Regions from separate parts of the Desulfobaculum sp. genome, predicted to be linked through region 1. Evidence: predicted binding sites of a transcription regulator. Region 1 holds the regulator's gene; the other holds the start of a gene.
The links. The regulator sigma-54, encoded in region 1, starts transcription at its own class of promoters, with help from an activator protein. The targets are predictions, from matches to a motif close to CTGGCACGGNNNNTGCTT.
Positions count from the first base shown of each region.

Region 2: the regulator sigma-54 is predicted to act here: its motif matches at 1,401-1,418, upstream of ispD (2-C-methyl-D-erythritol 4-phosphate cytidylyltransferase).

Region 1 covers NZ_JBUDSW010000070.1:4,323-10,166, reverse strand. Annotated here, with positions in the region: gene kdsA (3-deoxy-8-phosphooctulonate synthase) at 1-166, shown strand, start outside; gene ACY69P_RS06505 (KdsC family phosphatase) at 156-698, shown strand; gene lptC (LPS export ABC transporter periplasmic protein LptC) at 695-1,261, shown strand; gene ACY69P_RS06495 (LptA/OstA family protein) at 1,264-1,767, shown strand; gene lptB (LPS export ABC transporter ATP-binding protein) at 1,769-2,491, shown strand; gene rpoN (RNA polymerase factor sigma-54) at 2,716-4,170, shown strand; gene hpf (ribosome hibernation-promoting factor, HPF/YfiA family) at 4,277-4,834, shown strand; gene ACY69P_RS06475 (PTS sugar transporter subunit IIA) at 4,831-5,280, shown strand; gene rapZ (RNase adapter RapZ) at 5,283-5,844, shown strand, end outside.
Region 2 covers NZ_JBUDSW010000050.1:9,168-15,011, reverse strand. Annotated here, with positions in the region: gene ACY69P_RS05010 (Nif3-like dinuclear metal center hexameric protein) at 1-295, shown strand, start outside; gene ACY69P_RS05005 (zinc ribbon domain-containing protein) at 386-1,117, shown strand; RNA gene rnpB (RNase P RNA component class A) at 1,157-1,518, shown strand; gene ispD (2-C-methyl-D-erythritol 4-phosphate cytidylyltransferase) at 1,602-2,801, shown strand; gene cysS (cysteine--tRNA ligase) at 2,925-4,382, shown strand; gene ACY69P_RS04985 (transporter substrate-binding domain-containing protein) at 4,609-5,844, shown strand, end outside.

The DNA.
Region 1 (5,844 bases):
GCTGGCGCGCGCCGCTGTTGCCGCTGGCGCAAACGGTGTGTTCCTTGAGACGCACCCCGACCCGGATTCCGCGCTGTGCGACGGACCCAACTCGTGGCCGCTGACCAAGCTGGACGCCCTTGTCCGCGACCTCGACAACCTCTGGAAGCTGCCCCATGAGTGCTAAGCTGACTGCCGCCGCCAAGGAACGCGCGAAGAACGTGCGCGTGCTGGTGCTGGACGTGGACGGCGTGCTGACCGACGGCGGTCTGTACTACGACGCATCCGGGCACGTCTCCAAGCGCTTCAACGTGCAGGACGGCCTTGGCGTGAAGCTGGCGCAGGGCGCAGGCCTTGTGGTGGCCGTCATCACGGGCCTCAAGTCCAAAGCCGTGGAAAAGCGCGTGCGCGAACTGGGCATCAAGGACTACTACGCGGGCCACACGGCCAAGATTCCGCTGCTCCAGAAGATTTGCGATACCCATGGCGTTACCATGGACGAGGTAGCCTACCTCGGCGATGATTGGGTGGACGCCGGGCCGCTGGCCAACGTGGGCCTGCCCATGGCCGTCGCAAACGCCCAGCCCGAAATTCACGACATGGCCGTGTGGGTCAGTGAATGCCGCGGCGGCAACGGCGCAGTACGCGACGCCATCCGCTTTATCCTCGATGCGCAGGGCAAGCTGGACATCCTGTGGGCGGAGTGGAAACAGCGATGAACAGAGCGCGTATGCTCCTTGTCGCGGTGCTGGTCCTTGTGACCATGCTTGGCGCGGCCTATATCATTTGGCGTGGGAGCGGCGCATCCGTGGATGATGTGCCCATCACCGCCCCGCCTGTGGATATGGCCATGCAGGGCGTGGAACTCACCCGCAGCGCCGGTGACGGCTCCCTGTGGACCCTCAAGGCCGAGAGCGCCGACTACGAAAAGCAGGACGGCCGCATCACGGTTGAGGCTCCCGTTATCGACTGGACCAAGGAGGGCCGCGAGCCTGTGCATATCGTTGCCCCCAAGGGGCGCGTTGATCAGGCGACGGGTTCTGCGGAATTGTGGCCCGAAGTTGTCGTGACAAGTGGCGATACCACAGTGTATTCCAAGCGTCTGAACTATGACGGCGAGGCGCGGATTATCACCGTACGCGAGGATGTCCGCATTGTGCGCGAGGGCATGACCCTCCGCGCGCCGGAAGTCGTCTATGATCTTTCCACCAATGTCATCACCGCCACCGGGGGCGTGGAGTCCGTCATGGACGGCATGGCCGCCCCGGGCAGGGAGAAGTAGCCTTGAAGACGTTTGCACGCACCGCCGCACTCGCCCTTGCGGGTGTGCTCGTAGCGGCCTCGCTGGCATTTGCCGCGGCCGCCGATACCGTACCGACCAAAATCACCTCTCAGAAAACCGTTTACGACGAAAGCGGCAAGACCGTCGTCTTTACGGGAGATGTGCTCGTCACCCGGCCGGATATGCAAATCTGGTCCGACAAGATGACGGTGCACCTCACCCCGTCCAATACGCCGGATACCCCCGGAACCATCCGGAAAATTGTCGCCACCGGCAACGTGCGCCTGAGGCGCGAGGGCAAGACCGGCACCTGCCGCAAGGCCGTGTACACCGCCGAGGAAGGCCTGTTGACCCTCACCGGCAAGCCCGTGCTCAAGGATGGCGAAAATAGCATCGCCGGCAAGATTATCCGCCTGTGGCTCAAGGATAACCGTAGCGAAGTGGAAAGCGGCGACGCACCTGTGGAAGCCATCTTCTTCACCCCGGCTGACGGGGGCGGCAAGTAGCATGAGTGTCCTTTCAGCCAATGATCTGTGCAAGATCTATGGGCAGCGCAAGGTTGTGCAGGATATCGCCGTCAATGTGGCGCAGGGCGAGGTTGTTGGTCTGCTTGGCCCTAACGGCGCGGGCAAGACCACCACGTTCTACATGCTGGCGGGCATCATCAAGCCCAACGGCGGCGCGGTGCACCTTGACGACGAGGCCATCACCATGCTGCCCCTGCACGAGCGCGCCCGCCTCGGCATGAGCTACCTGCCGCAGGAAAGCTCCATCTTCAAAAAGCTGTCCGTGCGGCAGAATCTGGAGATTATTCTGGAGCAGAGCGGGCTGGACAGCGCAGAGCAGAAGCGGCGCGCGGACCAGCTGCTGGACGAGCTTGGCATCACGCGCCTTGCGGACCAGAAGGCCATGCACCTCTCCGGCGGTGAGCGCAGGCGGCTCGAGATCGCCCGCGCGCTTATTCTGAATCCGAAATTCATGCTGCTGGATGAGCCTTTTGCGGGGATTGACCCCATCGCCGTGGATGACATACAAGGAATTGTACGCGGGCTGAAGGAGAAGGGCATTGGCGTGCTCATTTCCGACCATAACGTCCGCGAAACCCTGCGTATTTGCGACAGGGCCTACCTTGTCTACGAAGGCCGCATCATCCTGAGCGGCACTCCGGAAGAAATTTGTGCCGATCCTAAGGCTCGCCGGGTCTACCTTGGCGAGACGTTCTGCCTGTAACCTTCCGGAAATTCTATATAAATCCCTATATTCAAGAACCTTGCCAGTCTTGGTTGCAAGCTTGTTGTGAATGTGGCATGGTGCTTGTGCGGTCGGTAACGAAGTCCGCACAAGCACCATTTTTTTTAGATGCCGTAGGCACTGTCGCACTTCCGCCCCCTTTGACGGGGCAGCCTGATACGGAATCTGCAACGCCAACATTTCGCAAGAAGACATAAGCCAACATGGCACTTGAACTACGACAACAACTCAAGCTCTCTCAGCAACTGGTCATGACACCGCAGTTGCAGCAGGCCATCAAGCTGCTGCAGCTCTCCCGCGTGGAGTTGGTGGACATGGTCCAGCAGGAACTCCTCGAGAATCCCCTTCTGGAGGAGGCCGCCGTCGAGCCGTCGCAGGAGAAGGCCGAGGCCGAGCAGGACGCCCGGTCGGCAGAAGCCGTAGACAACGGCGAAGCCATGGCCGATGGCGTTGGCGATCAGGACGCGATGCAGGGCGCGGATTGGGAAAACTACCTCGGGGAGTTCTCTTCCACGGGGCGGCAGTCCTCGGCGCGTGAAGCGGAAATCCCGGAGGAGGGCTTGTCCTTTGAGGCCCGCCTTTCGTCCAAGCCATCGCTGGAAGGGCATCTGGAATGGCAGATCCGCCTCTCGGACATGACGCCGGAGCAGGTGAACATCGCAGAGGTCATCCTCGGCAACCTTGGCTCGCAGGGCTACCTGCAAAGCACCGTTGAGGAAATCGCCGAGGAAGCCAAGTGCTCCGTAGACGCCGTGGAGGAAACGCTGCACCGCGTCCAGCGCATGGACCCCGTGGGCGTTGCCGCCCGCGACCCGCGCGAGTGTCTGCTTGTGCAGCTGGAGGTCAACGGCTACGACGACCCCATCCTGCACTCCCTCGTCAGCGACCACCTGGAGGACCTTGAAAAGCGCCGCTACAAGCCGCTGGCGCGCAAGTTCCGCCTCACCCTTGAAGGCCTCAAGGAATACCTCGACTTTCTGCAAACCCTCGACCCCATGCCCGGTGCTGCCTTTGGCAGTGGCGAGGCGCAGTACGTCAGCCCGGATGTGCACGTCTACAAGTACGAGGATGACTTCGTCATCGTACTCAATGACGACGGTTTGCCGCAGCTGACGGTCAATGATTTCTATCTTGATTCCGTGAAGGATGGGCGCGGCGCGCCGGAGAAGGAATACCTGCACGAGCGCCTGCGTTCCGCCCAGTGGCTGATGAAAAGCCTGTACCAGCGCCAGCGGACCCTCTATAAGGTTATGGAGAGTCTTGTGCGCTTTCAGCGTGGGTTCTTTGAGCATGGCGTGACCCGTCTGAAGCCCCTTATCCTCAAGGATGTGGCCGATGACATCGAGATGCACGAATCCACCATCAGCCGCATTACCACCAGCAAGTATGTGTCCACGCCCCATGGCGTGTTCGAGTTGAAATTTTTCTTCAACAGCGCCCTCGGTATGGACGACGGATCGCAGGTCGGCTCCGAGAGCGTGAAGGCACACATCAAGGAACTCATCGGAAAGGAAGATACCAAAAAGCCTCTTTCGGACGAGAAAATCGCCGAGATCCTCAAAGGGCGGCTTCAGGTCAACATCGCACGGCGAACTGTTGCCAAATATCGCAGCTCCCTCGGCATACCGTCCTCCTCCAAACGCAAGCAGGTCTTTTAGGAGGGGCGGAGCGGCGACAACACCCTTTATTTTCAGGCTGAATGCAAGTACACTTTCCTCTATGGTGAGTATTCGATCCAACCCCAGCAGTTAAGGAGGATCGTCGATGAACATCAGCTTGACCTTTAAGAATTTCGAGCCTTCGGACCATCTCAAGCAGTATGCCCGCAAGCGCTTTGAAAAGCTGATCAAGTACGCCGATACCGGCAATGCCGAGTTGCAGATCAACCTGAGTGTGGAGAAGTTTCGCCACATCGCGGAGGTCTCGCTTGCCGGGGACAATATGAACATGTCCGCCGTTGAGGAATCGGAAGACATGTACTCCTCCATCGACCTTGTGCTGGACAAGATGTCCGCACAGGTCCGCAAGATGCGTGAAAAGGACAAGGACCGCCGCCGCGCGCGCGATACCGTGCGCCAGGAGGACGTCGCCGCCCTTGGCGGATTCGACGCCGAGGACATGGACGCCGCATCCGGCCCTGTCATCGTGCAGGCCGATACCTACACGCCCAAGCCCATGATGGCCGACGAGGCCGCCATGCAGCTGGACACCTTCAAGTATGATTTCCTCGTGTTCCGCAACGCTGAAACCGAACGGGTCAATGTCATCTACCGCCGCAAGACCGGCGAGTACGGCCTCATTGATCCCGGGATGTACGAATGAAGCTCGGAGATTTTGTCGATAGCGATTTGATATTCCCTGAACTTTCGGCCAGAACCAAGTCTTCGGTTCTGGCCGAACTTGTGGCCGGGGCTGCGCAGCATGTGCAGGGCATTGACCCTGAACAGGCCAAGGACGTCCTGCTGGAACGGGAATCCCTCGGCACCACTGGAATCGGCGACGGCATCGCCATCCCCCACGGCAAGCTGGAGGGGCTGGACGACATCGTCGTCGTTGCCGCCAGAAGCCGCGAGGGCGTTGACTTTGATGCGCTGGATTTTAAGCCCTGCCACATCTTCTTCCTTGTGCTTGCGCCGGAAAAGGTGGCCGGGATGCACCTGCGCATCCTTGCCCACATCTCCCGTACCCTCAAGGATGAGAAGTTCCGCACGGCCTTCTTGGAGGCTGGCGATAAGGACGAACTGGTCCGCCTTATCAAGGGAGCCTAAGCATGGAATCTGTCGTGCCGGGAGCGGCCACCGAGCCGGATTTTCCCGTCATTATCCTCTCTGGTCTTTCCGGAGCGGGCAAATCCACTGCCCTGAAGGTTTTTGAGGACCTTGGCTTCGTCTCCGTGGACGGGTTGCCCCCGGATGTCATCCCTGAATTCGTGGACCTGTTTCGCCGTCAGAAAGAGGTGTACCACCGAGGGTTGACCCTTGGGCTGGACGTGCGTCACTCGGACTTTACCGCCAAATGGGAACAGACACGGGGCATCCTTGCCGAAAGCGGCGTGGAGCCGCGCGTGGTGTTCATTGAGGCGGGAGAGAATGTCCTGCGCCGCAGGTATGCGGCCACCCGCCGTCCGCATCCGTTGGAGCAGGGCGTTGGGCTGGACCGCGCCCTTGTGGAGGAGCGCCGCCTGCTCGCCCCGGTGCGCGATTTGGCCGAGCTTGTCATCGACACCTCGGATTATTCCATCCACGACCTGCGCCGCACGTTGCAGGAGAAATGGAATTTCCTGCAGGACAAATGCTATGGCCTGCACGTGTATTTGGTGACCTTTGGCTTTA
Region 2 (5,844 bases), on a different contig from region 1:
CGAGCGCGTAGAAACCGTGGCCTACTGCACAGGGTCCGGCGGCTCGCTCATTGACGCAGCGGCAGCCACCGGAGCCGACGTTTTCATCACTGGCGACATCAAGTACCATCTGGCGCTTGAATCGGATATATTCACCGTGGATGTGGGGCACTTCTCCCTTGAGGAGATTATGACCCGCATCTTTGCCGAGGAGCTTGCCCCCGATATGGAAAAGGACGGCACCACCGTCCGTTTCTTCCCGGGGGCGGAGCCGTTCTCTCTGCATACGGGCCCCTGGCCCACGCGACACAAGTGATCACAGCCCTTACGCAAGGGACTGAATACATTCACGGCAGCCGGCAGCCGGCCGCCAAAGGCAACTGCCGAGGAGGATACCCCGTTGAGCATGTACCTCAAGCAAATCGAGCAGCTCATCGTTCTGCAGAAAGTCGATGACGAGATCATCACCCTGGAAAATGAACTGGAGAGCCTGCCCAAGGAACTCGCCGCGCTCGAGGACAAGTATGAAAAGTTCAATGAGCGCCTGAACCAGGTCAAGGAAAAGACCGACATCCTTCTGCACCAGCAGCGCGTTCTTGCCGACGAGATCGAAAGCAACGAAGAAAAGATCAAGAAGAGCAAGGACAAGCTGATGATGGCCGGGAACTCCCGCGAGTACCACGCCATGATGCGCGAAATGGACAACATGGAGAAGATCAACCGCACCCGCGAGGAAGAGAAAGTCGCCCTCGCCGAGGAGCTGGAACGTCAGAAAGAACTCCAGACGTCCATGGAAGAAGAAGGCGCAGAGCTGAAAAAGCAGCTGGACGAAAACAGCACCACGCTCAAAAAGCGCACCACTGCCGCCAAAAAGCGCCTGAACAAGCTGCAGAAGGACCGCGCCGCCGCGTGCGAAGTCGTCCCGCCGCGCGTGCTTGGCCGCTATGAATTCATCCGCGCCCGCATCAGCCATCCGGTCATCGTCCCCGTGGACGAGGCCGTCTGCAGCGGCTGCCACATCCTCATCCCCCCGCAGGCCTTCAACGACCTGCAAAAGGGTGAACAGATCATGAGCTGCCCCAACTGCCAGCGCTTGGTCTACTGGACGAATCACTTTACCGATCCGGACGCCGCGTAGCGTCCCGCAGTCCGGCCATGGCCGGGCGCACAATATTCGGGAGTTGGACAGGTCATCGTCGCGGCCCGCATGGGCCGGGGAGGAAAGTCCGGGCTCCGTAGGGCAGAACGCTGGATAACGTCCAGGTGGGGTGACCCATGGACAGGGCCACAGAAAGCAAACCGCCAGCACACCGTGCTGGTAAGGGTGAAACGGTGGGGTAAGAGCCCACCAGCCGCCGTGGTGACACGGCGGGCTAGGTAACCCCCGTTCGGAGCAAGACCAAATAGGGAAGCGTTTGAGGTCGGCCCGACTGATGCTTCCGGGTAGGTTGCTGGAGGCCATGGGCAACCATGGCCCTAGAGGAATGATGACCGCCCCGCAAGGGGAGACAGAACCCGGCTTACCGTCCGACTCCCATCTCCGCAAGGACAGGCGGCGCGGAGGCGTTATCGCCTTCGCGCCCCTTTTGTATCCATCACCTTCCACCGCAAAGAAGACCGCTATGTCAGTCTGGGCCATACTTCTCGCCGCGGGACAAGGCTCCCGCCTCGCCGCATCGGGGCTTGCCACCAAGAAACAGTTCCTGCCCTATGAGGGCGCCCCGCTCTTTTGGAAAAGCGCCCGGACCATGGTCCGCGTGCCCCGCATCGCCGGATTCGTGTTCGTCTTCCCCGAGGGCGAAGCCGAGGACGGCGCGCGCACCGTCAAGGAGCTTGCCGCGCAGGACGACTTTTCCCTGCCTTGCCTCGTCGCCACAGGCGGCCCGCGGCGGCAGGATTCCGTCCACAACGGCCTCGCCATGCTCCCCAAGGACTGCACCCACGTCCTCGTGCACGACTCGGCGCGCCCCTTTGCCAGTGCTCCGCTCATTGCCTCACTGCTTGCCGCCATGGACGCCGGGAACGACGCCGTCATCCCCGCCATCCCCGTTGCGGACACCATCAAGCGCGTGGCCGAAGACGGCACCATAGCCGAAACCCTGCCCCGCGCCGAACTGCGCGCCTGTCAGACCCCGCAGGCCTTTGCCTTGCCCCTGCTCCAGCGCGCGCACGACATCTGCCGCGACCAAAACCTCGCCGTCACGGACGACGCCTCCATGGTGGAAGCCATCGGTGAACGCGTCGCCACCGTTCCCGGCGAGGCAGGCAACATCAAGATTACCACTCCGGAGGACCTGCGCATGCTCACCACCAATGCGCCCGTCGCCTACCCCTGCGTGGGCTGGGGCTACGACGTACACAAATACGGCCCGGGCCGCCCGCTGAAAATTGGCGGCATCCCCATCGACGGCGACCTGCAGGTGGTTGCACACTCCGATGGCGATGTGCTGCTGCACGCCCTTGCAGACGCCCTGCTGGGCTGCCTTGGCAAAGGCGACATCGGCCAGCACTTCCCGGACAACGACCCCGCCTTTGACAACATCGAATCCGCCGTCCTCGTGGCCGAGGTTCTGGACATCGCCCACCGCGAGGCCCTGACCATCACCCACGCGGACCTGACCATCATTGCGCAGACGCCCAAGCTGTCCACCTACCGCCGCCGCATCCGCGACAATGTTGCGCAGCTGTTGCGGGTCGACCCCGCCCGCGTCAACGTGAAAGCCACAACCGAAGAAGGCCTCGGCTTTACGGGCAAGAAGCACGGCATCAAGGCCGTGGCCTGCGTCACCGGCATGCGGCAGCCGCAGGGCGCGGAAAATTAGGGCCAAAGGTCTTTGACGCCCCACTTCATTTGAGGCATGATTCCACCCCGCCCGGATAGTGTATCCTGCCGGGGTTTTACCAACATTATCAATCCGTTTGAGGACAAAACTGGAGTACGGCCAATGCAGCTCTACAACACAATGACACGTCGTAAAGAGGAATTCACACCGCTCAGGGACAACGATGTCCGCATGTACGCTTGTGGCATCACCGCCTACGACTACTGTCATATTGGCCATGCTCGTTCCGCCGTTGTTTTCGACGTTCTGGTTCGTTACCTGCGCCACCTTGGCTACAATGTCACCTTCGCCCGCAACTTCACGGACGTGGATGACAAGATTATCAACCGTGCCAACGAAAACGGCGAAGATCCCTCCGCACTGGCGCAGCGCTTTATCGAGGCGTTCCATGAGGACATGGACAAGCTGAACGTGCTGCGTGCGGACCTTGAACCCCGCGCAACGGAACACATCGGCGAGATGATCGCCCTGACGGAAAAGCTCATAAACGACGGCCACGCCTACGCCACCGAATCGGGCGACGTGTACTTCCGCGTCCGCTCCTTTGACGGCTACGGCAAGCTCTCGGGCCGCGACATTGACGAAATGCGCTCCGGCTCCCGCATCCAGCCCGGAGACGAAAAGGAAGACCCGCTGGACTTTGCCCTGTGGAAGGCCGCCAAGCCCGGCGAGCCGGAATGGGAAAGCCCGTGGGGCGGTGGCCGCCCCGGCTGGCACCTTGAGTGCTCCGCCATGAGCGACAAGCACCTTGCCCTGCCCTTCGACATCCACGGCGGCGGGCAGGACCTCATCTTCCCCCATCACGAAAACGAAATCGCCCAGTCCGAGGCCGCCACGCAGACCGAGATGGCGCGCTTCTGGGTGCATAACGGCTTCGTTCAGGTGGACTCCGAAAAGATGTCCAAGTCTCTTGGCAACTTTTCCACCATCCGCGACATTCTCGAAAGCTACCACCCCGAGACCCTGCGCTACTTCCTGCTGACCAAGCACTACAGAAGCCCCATCGACTTCACCCCGGACAACATGCTTGAAGCGGAAAAGAACCTCCGCCGCATCTACACCACCCGCCGCGACATCCAGACCGCTCTGGAGCGCAGCAAGTGGAGCGGCGCAGAACTGCCCGCCGAGTTGACCGAGGAACTCAGCACCCTTGAAGCCGAGTGGAACAAGTCCATGAACGACGATATGAACACCGCCGGCGCCCTTGGCCACGTGTTCGGCCTCATCCGCCTTGTTGGCCGCGTTGCGGAAAACAAGAGCTGGCGCAAGAGCGAAGGGGCCAAGGCTCTGTGGACGCGCGCCCTGTACCTGCTGGCCTCGTGGGGCACCGCGCTTGGCGTGTTCAATCAGGACCCCGAAACCTTCCTGCGTGAACTGCGCGAGGTAAAGGTCCGCCGCTACGGCATCGACACCGCCAAGGTTGACGAACTGCTGGAAAAGCGCGCAAGCGCCCGCAAGGAAAAGGACTTCACCACCTCCGACGCCGTCCGTGACGAGCTGGCCGCCATGCATGTGGACGTACACGACACCGCCACCGGACAGGAGTGGGACGTGCTGTAGTCCTGCCGGCACAATCACACTGATACAGGTCCATCCCCAACAACGGGGATGGGCTTTTTTTCGTTGTGCCAACCGCCACCCGAGCCCTCTCCAGCCTCACACGCCTCCCACCACGCGCCCTTTTTCCCCCGCACTTTCGTCCTGCACCGCTTGTCCCAAACGGTCTCTTTATAGTACTCTCTACGTAGAACCTATACCTGTAATCGGCTTATGCTACGGGACAATTATGGAATTTGGACTGAAGCGGATACCGCACGGACACCTGCGCCATAAGCCAGCGCCCTCTCTGCTGGCTCTCAAGGCTCTGCTGACCGCGTGTGTACTCGGCCTCTTCCTCCTTGCGCCGCCCGCTGGGCTATGTGCCCCGCGAGACGACAACGAGACCATCATTGCCGCCGTACCCGAGCATTTTCCACCGCATTACATGGTGGATGAAACCGGCAGGACCACCGGCTTCGCCATTGACATCATGAATCATCTTGCCAAGCGCACCGGGCTGAACATCCGCTACGATATCTACAAAAACTGGACCCTCGTTCACGACGCGCTCCGCACCGGCAAGGCCGACCTCATCCCCAATATCGGCATCACGCAGCGGCGCTCAGACTTCCTTGAATTCACCGCCCCCATCGAAACGTTCAAGATTTCCTTCTTTGTACGCTCCGCCTCCACGGACCTTGAGACCCTTGAAGACCTTGAGGGCAAGGTCATTGGCGCAATCATGGTCAACGCGGGATATACCATCCTTAAGGACTTCGGCAGCCACAAAATCATCCTTGTCAAAAGCCCGCAGGACCTGCTCAGCCTGCTCATCTCCGGGCAGGCGGATGCCATCATCTATCCGGAGCCGCTTATTTGGCGGCTGGCGCGCCTTCTGGACATTGAAGACCGCATACGAACCATTGGTCCCCCGCAAAAGGAAATCAAACGTGGCATCGGTGTGGCCCGCGGCCGCACGGAACTGCTCAAACGGCTCGACAGCGCCATACACGACTTCGTCAAGAGCAAGAACTACAACGCCATCTACACAAAGTGGTACGGCAAGCACGAGTCAGCCATTGCGTCCAAGCGTCTCGTAACCACAATGTTCAGCATAATGGTAATCTTTGGCATTGCCATGGTGCTCTGGAAATACTTTGGCACGCGCGAAACCAACAAACGCCTGAAGGAAAGCATTGCCGAACGCGAAGCCGCCCAACAGGCGCTGGCCGAACGCGAGCGGCAATACCGGCTGGTGGTGGAAAACCTGCACGAAGGCATCTGGCTGGTGGATCCGGACCGGCACACCCTGTACGCCAACCCGCGCATGTTTGAACTGCTGGGTGTCAAGCAGAGCCAGCTGCTGCAAAGCACTGCGGACGACTACCTCCCCGAGGAGCACCGCGCCGACTTTTTGGGAAACCTTCTCACCATCAAGAATACCCTCCCCATCTCTACCGAGACGCAGCTTGTGCGACAAGAT